Regions from separate parts of the Paenarthrobacter sp. NCHU4564 genome, predicted to be linked through region 1. Evidence: riboswitches for the same ligand, from Rfam matches in the RefSeq annotation. Region 1 holds a riboswitch; the other holds the start of a gene.

Evidence for each region. Region 1 has a riboswitch for S-adenosylmethionine ahead of ACSVIE_RS11330 (hypothetical protein). Riboswitches for the same ligand answer to the same signal wherever they lie in the genome.
Region 2: another riboswitch for S-adenosylmethionine. It lies ahead of ACSVIE_RS16160 (DUF1737 domain-containing protein); the one in region 1 lies ahead of ACSVIE_RS11330 (hypothetical protein).

The regions. Positions count from the first base shown of each region.
Region 1 covers NZ_JBQLIS010000009.1:69,080-74,503, reverse strand. Annotated here, with positions in the region: gene ACSVIE_RS11340 (VIT1/CCC1 transporter family protein) at 1-527, opposite strand, end outside; gene ACSVIE_RS11335 (hypothetical protein) at 794-985, shown strand; gene ACSVIE_RS11330 (hypothetical protein) at 982-1,278, opposite strand; SAM riboswitch class IV at 1,294-1,413, opposite strand; gene ACSVIE_RS11325 (SRPBCC family protein) at 1,374-1,946, shown strand; gene ACSVIE_RS11320 (sodium:solute symporter) at 2,077-3,594, opposite strand; gene ACSVIE_RS11315 (helix-turn-helix domain-containing protein) at 3,860-4,435, shown strand; gene ACSVIE_RS11310 (amino acid transporter) at 4,516-5,424, opposite strand, start outside.
Region 2 covers NZ_JBQLIS010000017.1:66,823-72,246, forward strand. Annotated here, with positions in the region: gene ACSVIE_RS16140 (glutamate--cysteine ligase 2) at 1-421, shown strand, start outside; gene ACSVIE_RS16145 (hypothetical protein) at 453-635, opposite strand; gene ACSVIE_RS16150 (O-succinylhomoserine sulfhydrylase) at 646-1,854, opposite strand; gene ACSVIE_RS16155 (rhodanese-like domain-containing protein) at 1,857-2,267, opposite strand; gene ACSVIE_RS16160 (DUF1737 domain-containing protein) at 2,264-2,530, opposite strand; SAM riboswitch class IV at 2,544-2,656, opposite strand; gene ACSVIE_RS16165 (SulP family inorganic anion transporter) at 2,735-4,438, opposite strand; gene ACSVIE_RS16170 (NtaA/DmoA family FMN-dependent monooxygenase) at 4,568-5,424, shown strand, end outside.

The sequences.
Region 1 (5,424 bases):
CCGAACACGGCTGCCCGGAAGGTGCCCGACAACCTGTTCCGCCCCCGGGTTGCCAGGCCGCGGACAACTTCCTCGTGGATCTGCTCGTCGGCCACCATGGCGGGCGTGGCGGCCGGCTCGGCACCGTACGGCGACCTGCCTTCGGCCCGCTGCGCGAGCGCAAGGACAAAGACCGATCCGAAGTTGCGGGCGAGGAAGCCCAGGAAGCGGCTCCGGCCGGATGCTGCCTTGGGCATTCCGGCGTGTTCGCCGAGGAGTTTGAGCCAGTGGGCCTCGTGGCGGCCCTCGGCTTCGGCCAGGGCCAGCAGGATCTGGCGTTCTTCGCCCTCACGCCGCTGCGCGAGTTCCCGGTACACCGCGGCTTCGGCCCGTTCGTCGGCCAGGTACTGGCGCCAGCGCTTGATGTCGGAGGCGGACGGCGGTGGCGGCGTTTCCGCTGCCGGAGCTGATTCCGCTGCCGGGGCCGTTTCAGGGGCGGGACCCGGAGCGGGGCTCAACGGATCATGGGATTCATGGTGCTTCTGCACGTTATCTCCTGTGCTGGGTGGGGTGGTTTCGGCCCCATTGCACCGCCCACTGTACCGCTTATTTCCGCGGTTTTTTGGCCGGTATTCCTCAACCGGAATGTTCGGCGGACCTTAATTCGGAGCCCCGCTCCACCTGCGTTCCGACGTGCCGGTCGGGTGTCTTGACCGTTCGCCGGGGCCGGTGCTCAGATGGAAGGACAGGGGCGGGGGACTCCCCGCATTCGGCCGAAGGGCTGCTTGCCGGCCCACCACACGGAGGTTGGAGCATGAACAGCACCGAACCGCACGCAAGCCACCCCGAACGGGCAACCATCGAGTCGGATCCTGCCTACGATTACGGCGAGGACCAGGAAGTGGACGAACCGTGGGTTGAGGAAGTGGACGCTCCCGACGACGACGAGCGGGTGGTCCCGATCGACGACGCGGACGACTTCCGCGAGGACGACGACGAACTCTAGTCCTGCATGTCGCTCAGCAGGAAGTGCCGCTCGCGCCCCCGAGGTTGTCCGACGGCGGCAACGGTCACCGTCAGCGTCCGCATCGCGCTGCACCATCGCGTGGGACGGACCGCTTGGCCCAGGGCGCGTTCCATCCTGTGAGCGTCCGCGCAGAGGAACCGCTGCAAGCGGCCGTCCAGGAACAGCGTCACGGTTCCCCTGACAACGTCCACGCCGGGAACCACCGGCACGCCGGGACGTTGGGGGAGGGCAGGGGTGTTTGTTTCGCTCAGGGGGTGGGCTTGGAACGGCAAGGATGGATCTCCTGGGGAGTGCTCTTGCCCGCTCGGTTGTCTCTGGTCCGGAACGGGCCGCTTCCTCATCCGAACCACCCGTGAACATGGGGTTGGTGTGTGGCCAGTCGGAGCTTGGCGCCACCTCTCTTGAAGCTGGCACCACCCTACCGCATGGGCCTTCTTGTTCCGGTCCCGTCCGCAGGAACACACTGTTCAAGGAAGCATCAGCCAGCACCAGGAGGCCCAATGCCCTCGATAGAGAAAAGCGTGGATATTCCCCGGCCCCAGCAGGAGGTCTTCGACTTCCTGGCACGGTTCGAAAACTCTCCACCTATGATGCTTTTGTCATTTCGTCCGGGCCGCTCGGCGATGCTCCGCCAGGGCTGGGAACCCGGGGCCGGGGAACCACCAGGATCATGGGGCGGCAGTTTGACTGGATGGTTGAATATACGGAATTCGATCCACCCCGCCGCATGGTGTCCCGCTCGATCGAAGGTGAGCGGGATTTGACGGCGACGTTCACCCTGGAATCCGTTGATGGCGGGACCCGCGTTACCGAGCAACTGCGGCTCAATACACCCATGGAGGGCCTGATGGGCAAACTGCCTGGGCCGCTGGTGGAATGGTTCCTGGGTCTGTCCCTCCGCCGCAACCTCAAGAACCTCGCCAAGGTGCTGGCTGCCTGACACTGCCCACTCACAGCACCCGGGCAACGAGAGGTTTGCCGGATTCGGTCCCCTGGCCCGGGAAAACAACAAGGCGGCGCTCCCCGCAAAGGGAAGCGCCGCCGTCGGACGTTGCTTGCAGAAGCTGCAGCTACTTGGCCGGTGAGCTCAGCTCATCCTCGGCCACGCGGGTACCGGCAACACGGTCCGTCCAGGCCTTCATGACCGCCGGGTCGGTGGGCTTGCTGAACAGTGAAACAGCCACGTAGACGATCGCAGAGGCGAGCAGGCCGTAGTAGATGGGCTCGTTCGCGTAAATGCCGTCCATGGGAGCCTTGGCGTTGATCTCAAGGATGATCATGGTGCCCAGGGTGACCACGGAGCCCACGGCCATGGACGCAGCGGCGGCAATTCCCGTGCCACGCTTCCACACCAGGCCACCGATGATCGCGACCAGGAGGCCGCCCACCAGGATGTCGTACGCAATGGTCAGTGCCGCCACGACGTCCTTGGTGGAGATGGCGATGATGATGGCCAGGATGCCGAGTCCCAGGACCCAGTAGCGGTTGGCCTTGACGTCGTGCTCAGGGTTGTCGGAGTCGTCGGTGTTGACGGTCTTGCCGAACCAGCCGGCCACGAACGGGAGAACGTCGGCGCGGGCCACGGTTGCGGCTGCGATGAGTGCGCCGGAGGCGGTGGACATCATGGCTGCGACGGCTGCGGCGAGGACCAGGCCGCCGATGCCGATCGGGAGCAGGTTGGTGGCGACTTCGGCGTAGACGTCGTCCTTGGCTTCGATCTCGATACCGGACAAGGCAACGCTTGCAGCCATGCCGATCAGGGCGCCGGCCAGGCCGTAGAGGATGCAGTACACGCCTGCGGTTGCGCCGCCCCAGCGGGCTACCTTGGGCGTTTTGGCCGTGAAGACGCGCTGCCAGATGTCCTGGCCGATCAGGAGCCCGAGCGTGTAGACCACAAAGTACGTGATGATCGTCTGGAGGCCGATTCCGCCGATGTCGAAGAAGCTTTCATCAACGCGTGCACGGATGCCGTCCAGGCCGCCGGCAGCGTTCATGGCGAACGGAAGCATCAGGAAGAAGATGCCCACCGTCTTGATGACGAACTGGACCTGGTCGGCCAGGGTGATGGACCACATGCCGCCGATGGTGGAGTACACCAGCACGATCGCACCGCCGATGGCGATGGCCAGCCAGCGCTCCCATCCGAACAGCACCACGAAGATGGTGGCGTAGGCGCCGGTGGACGTGGCGCACAGCATCAGGGTGTAGGCCAGCATGACAATGCCGGAGGTCTGCGTCGCCCTGCTGCCGTAGCGAAGGGTCAGCATCTGGGAGACGGTGTAGATCTTGAGCTTCTGGATGGTGCCGGCGAACAGGAGGCTGAGCAGCAGCACGCCTGAACCGATGGCCACCACCAGCCACATGCCGGAGATACCGAACTTGTAGCCCAGGCCAACGCCGCCCACGGTGGATGCGCCGCCAAGGACCACGGCGGCCATGGTGCCTGTGTACAGGAAGGGACCCAGGCGGCGGCCGGCCACCAGGAAATCGCTGTTGTTCTTGGTGCGGGACTTGCCCCACCAACCGAAGGCCAGCATGGCCAGCAAGTACAACACCACGATGGCGATGTTTATGAACGAAGAGTCCATGAGTGGCTCCTTGGAGCTGATGCACAGAGGTTGGGATTTCCGGCGCTGTGTTGGGCTGGCCGGAAGCTCTGTGCGTGATGACGGGAGATTGGCTCGTGTTGTGTGCCTCACAGACAACACTTGTTGCCTATGAGGATATGTTGTGACTGGAGTAACAGTCAAGGTCCTTTGGTTATGGTTACGCCGGAACAGCGCTGCGCGGAAGATGATCCGGCTACTATTGCTCCAATGACAGGGCCGCATGGCAGGCCTGAAAGGTTCGTGAATGAAGGCTCTCCCCGTTGAACCGAGCAACGTCCCCGTTGCCATCGGTTCCCGCATCCGCGCCGCGCGGCAGGCCCAGCGGCTGACCATTGAGCAAGTGGCGGATGCCACCGGCCTGACCAAAGGCTTCCTGAGCCGCGTGGAGCGGGACCTGACCTCGCCGTCGGTCGCCTCACTGGTTACCCTGTGCCAGGTGCTTTCAGTGTCGGTTGGCGATTTGTTCGCGGCGCCGGAAACCCACCTGACGCGGCGGGATGATGGTCCCCGCATTTCCCTGGGTGGCCAGGGCATCGTTGAACGGCTTCTTACCGCGCGATCGGAGCGCCGGCTGCAGATCCTGCAGGCAACCATCGAACCGCATGGCCGTGGTGAGAATGAGCTCTACGCCGTGGACTGCGATGTTGACGTCCTCCATGTGGTCAAGGGACGTATCAAGCTCATCCTGACCAATGAGGAATATGACCTCGAGGAAGGGGACACCCTTTCCTTCCCCGGCCGGGAACCACACACGTGGATCAATCCCACCGATGAAACCGTGGAAGTGCTCTGGGTCCTGGTGCCGGCAGCCAGTCGGTAATTTTCCGTCTCCGCGAGATGGCACTTAATGACAATGTCGGGGGGAAACATTGTCATTAAGTGCCATCTGGGCGGGGATTGCTAGCCCACGTGGACCCAAGGCCTGCGGGTCACGTCCGGCTCTGCTTCCCGAAGCACTTCGCGGGTCACGGGAGCGATCTCGCCTTCGCCGAAGAACAGGAATTTGCTCAGGTTGGAGATGGGGTTGCCCTCCGTCCACCGGAAGTAGATGTGCGGCATGTAGCCGGTGACGTCCCGGATGTGGAGGAGAACGGCTGCCAGCGTGTTGGGCACGTTGTTGCTGTGGACTTCCAGGATCTTGAAGCCGTGGCGCTTCCTGCCCACCACTTGGAGTTCCTGCTCGAAGTCGGAACTGTCGTCCACGATGATCTCGATGAATACGGCGTCGCTGTCCACGGGCAAGTGGTTGGCCTGCTGGGCGTGCCGCAGCTTTTCCCGGTACCGGCTGGCGCTCAGGTGCTTGGGCTCGTGGGCGATGATCCGCACCGGACCGTCGGCGTTGTTAGCGGTGAATTCCAAGGCCGCCTCGTCCATTTTGATGTGGGTGGCCCTGAGCTCGAAGGCCCGTCGTATCCGTGAAACGAAGCTGACCGCCACGATGCCCAGGATGAACAAGGCTGCGATTTTCAGGCCGTCGGGACGCTCGATCGAGTTGACCACCGTGGTGTAGATGAACGCCAGGGAGACAATGCCGAAGCCAATGAACTGGCCGCGCTGCTTCTTGCGTCGCGCTGAGAGGGTCACGGCGATGGAAGCCGAGGTGATGAGGACCAGCACGCCGGTGGCGTACGCACCGCCCTGCGCGTTCACGTCCGCTTGGAAGATGATGGTCACGGCGAAGGCGATCACGGTGAAAACGAGGACCAGCGGGCGCAGTGCGCGGGCCCAGGCGGGGGCCATGCCGTAGCGGGGAAGGTACCGCGGGACCAGGTTGAGGAGTCCTGCCATGGCCGACGCCCCGGCGAACCA
Region 2 (5,424 bases), on a different contig from region 1:
CGGCGTGGAACCCGCCTCGGTGCCCACGGCCCTGCTCAGGATGGCCAGCTGGCAAGCGAGCAACACCGGTCTCCGCGGGGACCTCCTGGACTTCGGCGACTTCCGTCCCCAGCCTGCCGCGGACGTTGTGTGGGCCCTGGTGGACTACCTCAGCCCGGTCCTGGACGACCAAGGGGAGCTGGAACTGGTCAAGGCAGGCATTGCCGACATCCTTGAGCGGGGCAACGGGGCTCAGGAACAGCGCGCAGCAGCGGACCGGTTCAGCACCCGTTCCGCCGGTGCCGGCTCTCCGGGAACCCCGCCCACCACGGAAGTCCTGACCGCCGTCGTCGGGCATGCCGTGAAGGTCACCACCCGCGGCACCTCAACCGACGCGCACAAGGAACCGGCGCCGCTGTTGACCAGGGTCCGGAAAGCTTAGGGGCGCTCTTCGGCCGGTTCTTCCCACGTCATCAGGTACGCTCCGGCCACCCCCCGGTGATCCAACGGCCTTCTTCCGCCAGCAGCATGCGAAGCCGCTCCGCAGCATCGGTGGTGAGGTACACCCGCTGGACCGGGGAGATCCCCAGGAACCAAACCGCCGTACCGGAAACAATGACTGCTCCGGCACGGCGATAAGGGCGGTTCCCGCTCATGGCATGAAGGTTAGACCTGCTTGAGCGCCTTTTCCAGATCGAGGATCAGGTCGTCCACGTCTTCCAATCCAACGGACAACCGGACCACGCCGTCGGACAGTCCAATGGCGGCCCGTCCCTCCGGTCCCATGGCCCGGTGGGTGGTGGTGGCAGGGTGCGTGATGAGGGACTTGGAGTCGCCCAGGTTGTTGGAAATGTCGATGACCCGCAGGCCGTCCAGCAACGCAAAGGCGGCTTCCTTGGCGCTCCGCCCGGAGGACGGTGACAGTTCGAAGGTCAGTACGGTGCCGCCGGCCTTCATCTGCTTGGTGGCGAGCTCGTACTGCGGGTGGGACTTGAGCAACGGGTACTTGACCCAGTTGATGGCCGGCTGCCGCTCGAGCCATTCGGCGATTTTCAAAGCCGATGCGGAGCTGTGGTTCACGCGCAGCCCGATGGTTTCAAGGCCCTTGGTGAGGACCCAGGCGTTGAAGGCGGACAGCGAGGGGCCGGTGTGTCGCATGAGCTGCTTGACCGGGCCGTCAATGAACTCCTTGGTGCCCAGGATCGCTCCACCCATGACGCGTCCCTGGCCGTCGATGTGCTTGGTTCCGGAGTAGACGATCACGTCGGCGCCCAGGTCGCCACAGCGTTGCAGCAGGGGAGTGGCAAAGACATTGTCGACGACCACAGTCGCCCCGGCGGCATGTGCCAGTTCGCTGACGGCAGCGATGTCCACGATTTCCTGCATCGGGTTGGACGGTGACTCGAAGAAGACGGCTGTGGTCGGCTCGGAAAGAGCTGCACGCCACTGGTCCAGGTCCGGGCCGTCGACGAACACTGTTTCCACGCCCCAACGCGGCAGGATTTCGTTCAGGATCACAAAGCAGGAACCGAAGAGTGAACGGGCGGCAACCACGCGGTCGCCGGCTGCCAGCAGTGCGCCCAGTGCGGTGAAGACTGCAGACATGCCGGACGCCGTGGCAAAGCAGGCCTCGGTTCCTTCAAGGAGCCGCAGCCGTTCCTGGAACGTGGCCACGGACGGGTTGCCGTAGCGCGAGTAGACAAAGCGTTCGTCTTCGCCGGTGAACGCCCGTTCTGCTGCTGCAGCGGATTCGTAGACGAAGCCGGAATTGAGGAACACCGGCTCGGCGGTTTCCTGGAAGTTGGTACGGTCGAGTCCACCGCGGACGGCCTGGGTGTCAGCGCTCCAGCCGGCGGCGTCAGGATTGAAAGTCACTTTTAGTCGGTCCCCAGGTTGGTGGGCAGGCCACGGTTCTTCCAGCCGTTGACGGTGCGTTCCCCGTAACGGTCAGGTTCGCCCTCGAAGCCTTCCAGGACGTTGTAGGACGTGAATCCGGCCTGCGTTGCGGCGATGGCGGCGGAGATGGAGCGCTGGCCCGAACGGCAGATGAACAGCAGTTCAACGCCATCAGCCTCGGGAGCCTGCTGCTTCAGGTCGTCGATGAAGGTCGGATTCGGGATGCCGCCGGCGAGGTTCCACTGGATGAACAGGGGATCATTCTCCGTGGCCTTGGTGTCAGGGATGCCGATGTGGGCCCATTCGCCCTCGGTCCGGACATCAACCAGGATGGCGCCGTCCTTAAGCTTGGCCCACGCGTCCTGCGGGGTCAGGTCACCTGCGTAGCTCATGCGTGTCCCTCGAATGCTTCTTCGTCTTCGTCGTTTTCCAGTTGGTCCACGGCGTTCGCGACGGCGGCATCCGCACTTGCGATCGCGGCGGGCAGGACGATGGCTTGCGCCACAATCACGTCCGTGCCGTTGAAGGTTGCGGAAGGGCTGCCGTGCAGCACATAGCCTTCGGCGAGGGCGTTGCTGATGCGCTCGCAGAATTCGCGGGTATCCGGGCCCGTGATCAGGCGGTAGGCGAGTTTGTCGTCAGTGGGTTCTGGCATTCGTGGTGCTCCTCAGTCACGCTTGCAGTTCGAAGTGTCGATACGCCGAGTAGTCACCTGAGGCACCCCGCCGCGGGAGAGGGTTGCCGACCAGCAAGTCAGGGCTTAACGCTGGTGCTCATTACTCAAGAAAAACGTAACATCCGTGGACGTTCACCTGCATTTGTTGCGGGCATGGCAGCCGTCATGTTGCGTAACCGGTGCCTACTTGTGGTCCTGTCCGGCCAGTTCACGGACCGCCGCACCAACTGTCGAATAGAAGTGGTCAGGAGTGAAGCGGGCCGCCGTGCCCAGCTGGACCAGCTTGTCCTTGACCGGGCCCTTCAGCTCGGCGAACACGAGGTCCACGCCCCGTTGGGCCAACCATTCGTCCAGCGTGACAAGGTCGTCCAGGGCCGTGGTGTCGATCCCGGTGATGGGCTCGGCAGCGAGGATGACGTGCGTGATGTGGTCCTCGGCCTCGTCCAGTTCTTCCCGGACGAAAGTGGCCAGGACCTGCCCGTTCCCGAAGAAGAGGGGTGCATCGAACCGGAGGATCAGGAGCCCGGGGATCCTGTCGCCTTCCGGGTGGCGTGCGAGGTCGTGGTATCCGGGGCGGCCCTCCTGGGCGCCGAGCTCCGTACGGTAGGGATTCCATGCCCGCCGCACAAAATCAAGGAGGGCCAGGGCAATGGCCACGAGGATTCCCTGCAGCACGCCAACCAGGAGCACTCCAAGGAACGCCGCCAGCATGACCACGGATTCGCTGCGGCTCATGCGCAGCAGGCGCCGCACTCCCGCGGGATCGGCCAGGGCGACCGCGGCGGCGATCACCACGGCCGCCAAGGTGGCCGACGGCAGGAATTCGGTGACTCCGGGCGCCAGGAGCATGAAGGCGAGCACCAAGGCCGCTCCCACGGCACCCGTGAGTTGGGACTTTGCCCCGGCATCCACCGCAACAGGTGTCCGGGAACTGCTGCCGCAGATGGGAAAGCCACCCAGGACACCCGTTGCTGCGTTGGCTGCACCCAAGGCAGCCATCTCCCTGTTGCCGGAGATCCTCTTCCCTTCTTTCGCTGCCAGGGACTGGGACAGTACTCCGGTGTCAGCGAACGCCATGAGGGCGATGCCGGCCGCCGCCGGGACCAGGGCAAGGGCGTCGCCCCACGTGATGCCACCAAGCGCTGGAGCCGGCAGGCCCTGGGGGAGCGCCCCTGTTACCTTGACGGTATCGCCCAGGTCCAGGAAAGCCGTGGCCAGGCAGGAAGCGACCACGGCCAGCAGGACTCCGGGAACCTTCCATTTCAGGCGGCGCGGAATCCAGATCAGTGCCAGCGAGCCCAGTCCGAGGGCGACGGCGGCAAGGTTGGTGCCTCCGTCCATGACCTGGGTGTAGGTGCCGGCCAATTTCTCCCAGATCGAGTCGCCTTCTGCCTCAATCCCCAGGAAGGCTGGAACCTGGGACAACCCCACGTACAGCGCAAGCCCGTTGAGGTAGCCCAAACGGATGGGTTTTGAGAGCAGGCCGGTGATGGTCCCCAGGCGGAGGACTGAGCCCAGGAGCATGATGCCGCCGACGAGCAAGGCCAGCAGGCCCGCAAGAGCCACGGATTTCTCGCTGCTGCCCATGGCCAAAGGCATGATGGCTGCCGCGATCAAGGGTGCCAGGGCAGAATCAGGGCCCAGCACCAGGATCCTGGAAGGACCCACGATTGCGTATACCAGCAGGGGGACGACCGTTGCGTAAAGACCGGTGACAGGCGGGAGTCCTGCCGCCTGCGCGTAAGCCATGCCCGCAGGGACCAAGAGGGCAAACAGTGCTGCGCCGGCAATCAGGTCATGCCGCAGCCATTCCCGCTTGTAGCCCTTCAGTGCCCAGGCGCCCAACAACCGGTCCCTCACAGATCGGGCTGACGTGGGCGCACTCATACAGAGATCATTCCGGACCCTGCCGTTTTCCGGAAGCCGGGCCTTGCTGCAGGCACTTCACATGTGACGCCACGGGAGCATAATTGACGCAGTACGACCCCCTGTAACTTCGCATGAAATCAGGTCGCGGTGAACGGACACGGCAGTTCTACACTCAAGCCCATGCTTCATTTTGGTTGGTTCGTGGGACACGGCTTTGGAGTCCAGGGGTGGGGAACTCCGGGGTACAGCCTGGGTTACGACTGGAAGAAACCCGCGTTGTACCAGGAGGCCGTGCGTGCCTTCGAGAGATCCGGCCTGGACCTGTTCATCATCGAGGATTCCCTCACAGTCCCGGATACGTACGGCGGCACCGCGGAAGTATCCCTTGCCCATGCCTCCTTCGCGCCCAAACATGATCCGCTTGCCCTGGTCCCGTACCTGCTCTCCGCCACGGAGCACCTCGGGATTGTCCCGACGGTCAGCGCGTCCTTCTACCCGCCCTTCACCGCGGCGCGGCTGCTGGCCACACTCCAGCATTTCTCCGAGGGCCAACTGGGATGGAACGTGGTCACCTCCGGCAGCGACCTCGCCGCGCGGAACTATGGCCTTGACCAGCAGATTGAACATGACCTCCGGTACGAAAAAGCGGAGGAATTCGTCGACGTCGTCAGGCGGCTGTGGCGGAGCTGGGAACCGGACGCCGTGCTGGAGGACGTTGAGGCCGGTCGGTTTGCCGACCACACCAAAGTGCACCCGATCAACCACGACGGCGAATTCTTCAAGGTCCGCGGTCCGCTCAACACAGCGCCGCTGCCGGAAGAGCCGGTGCTGGTGCAGGCGGGCGCCTCGCCCCGGGGCAAGGCCTTCGCCGGAGGCCACGCCGATGTGGCGATCGCCCTGGCCCGCGGCGTGGACGGCATGAAGGCCTACCGGGACTCCATCCGGGCTGAGGCCGCCAAGGCGGGCAGGAACCCCGACCATGTCAAGGTACTTTTCGTCCTCAA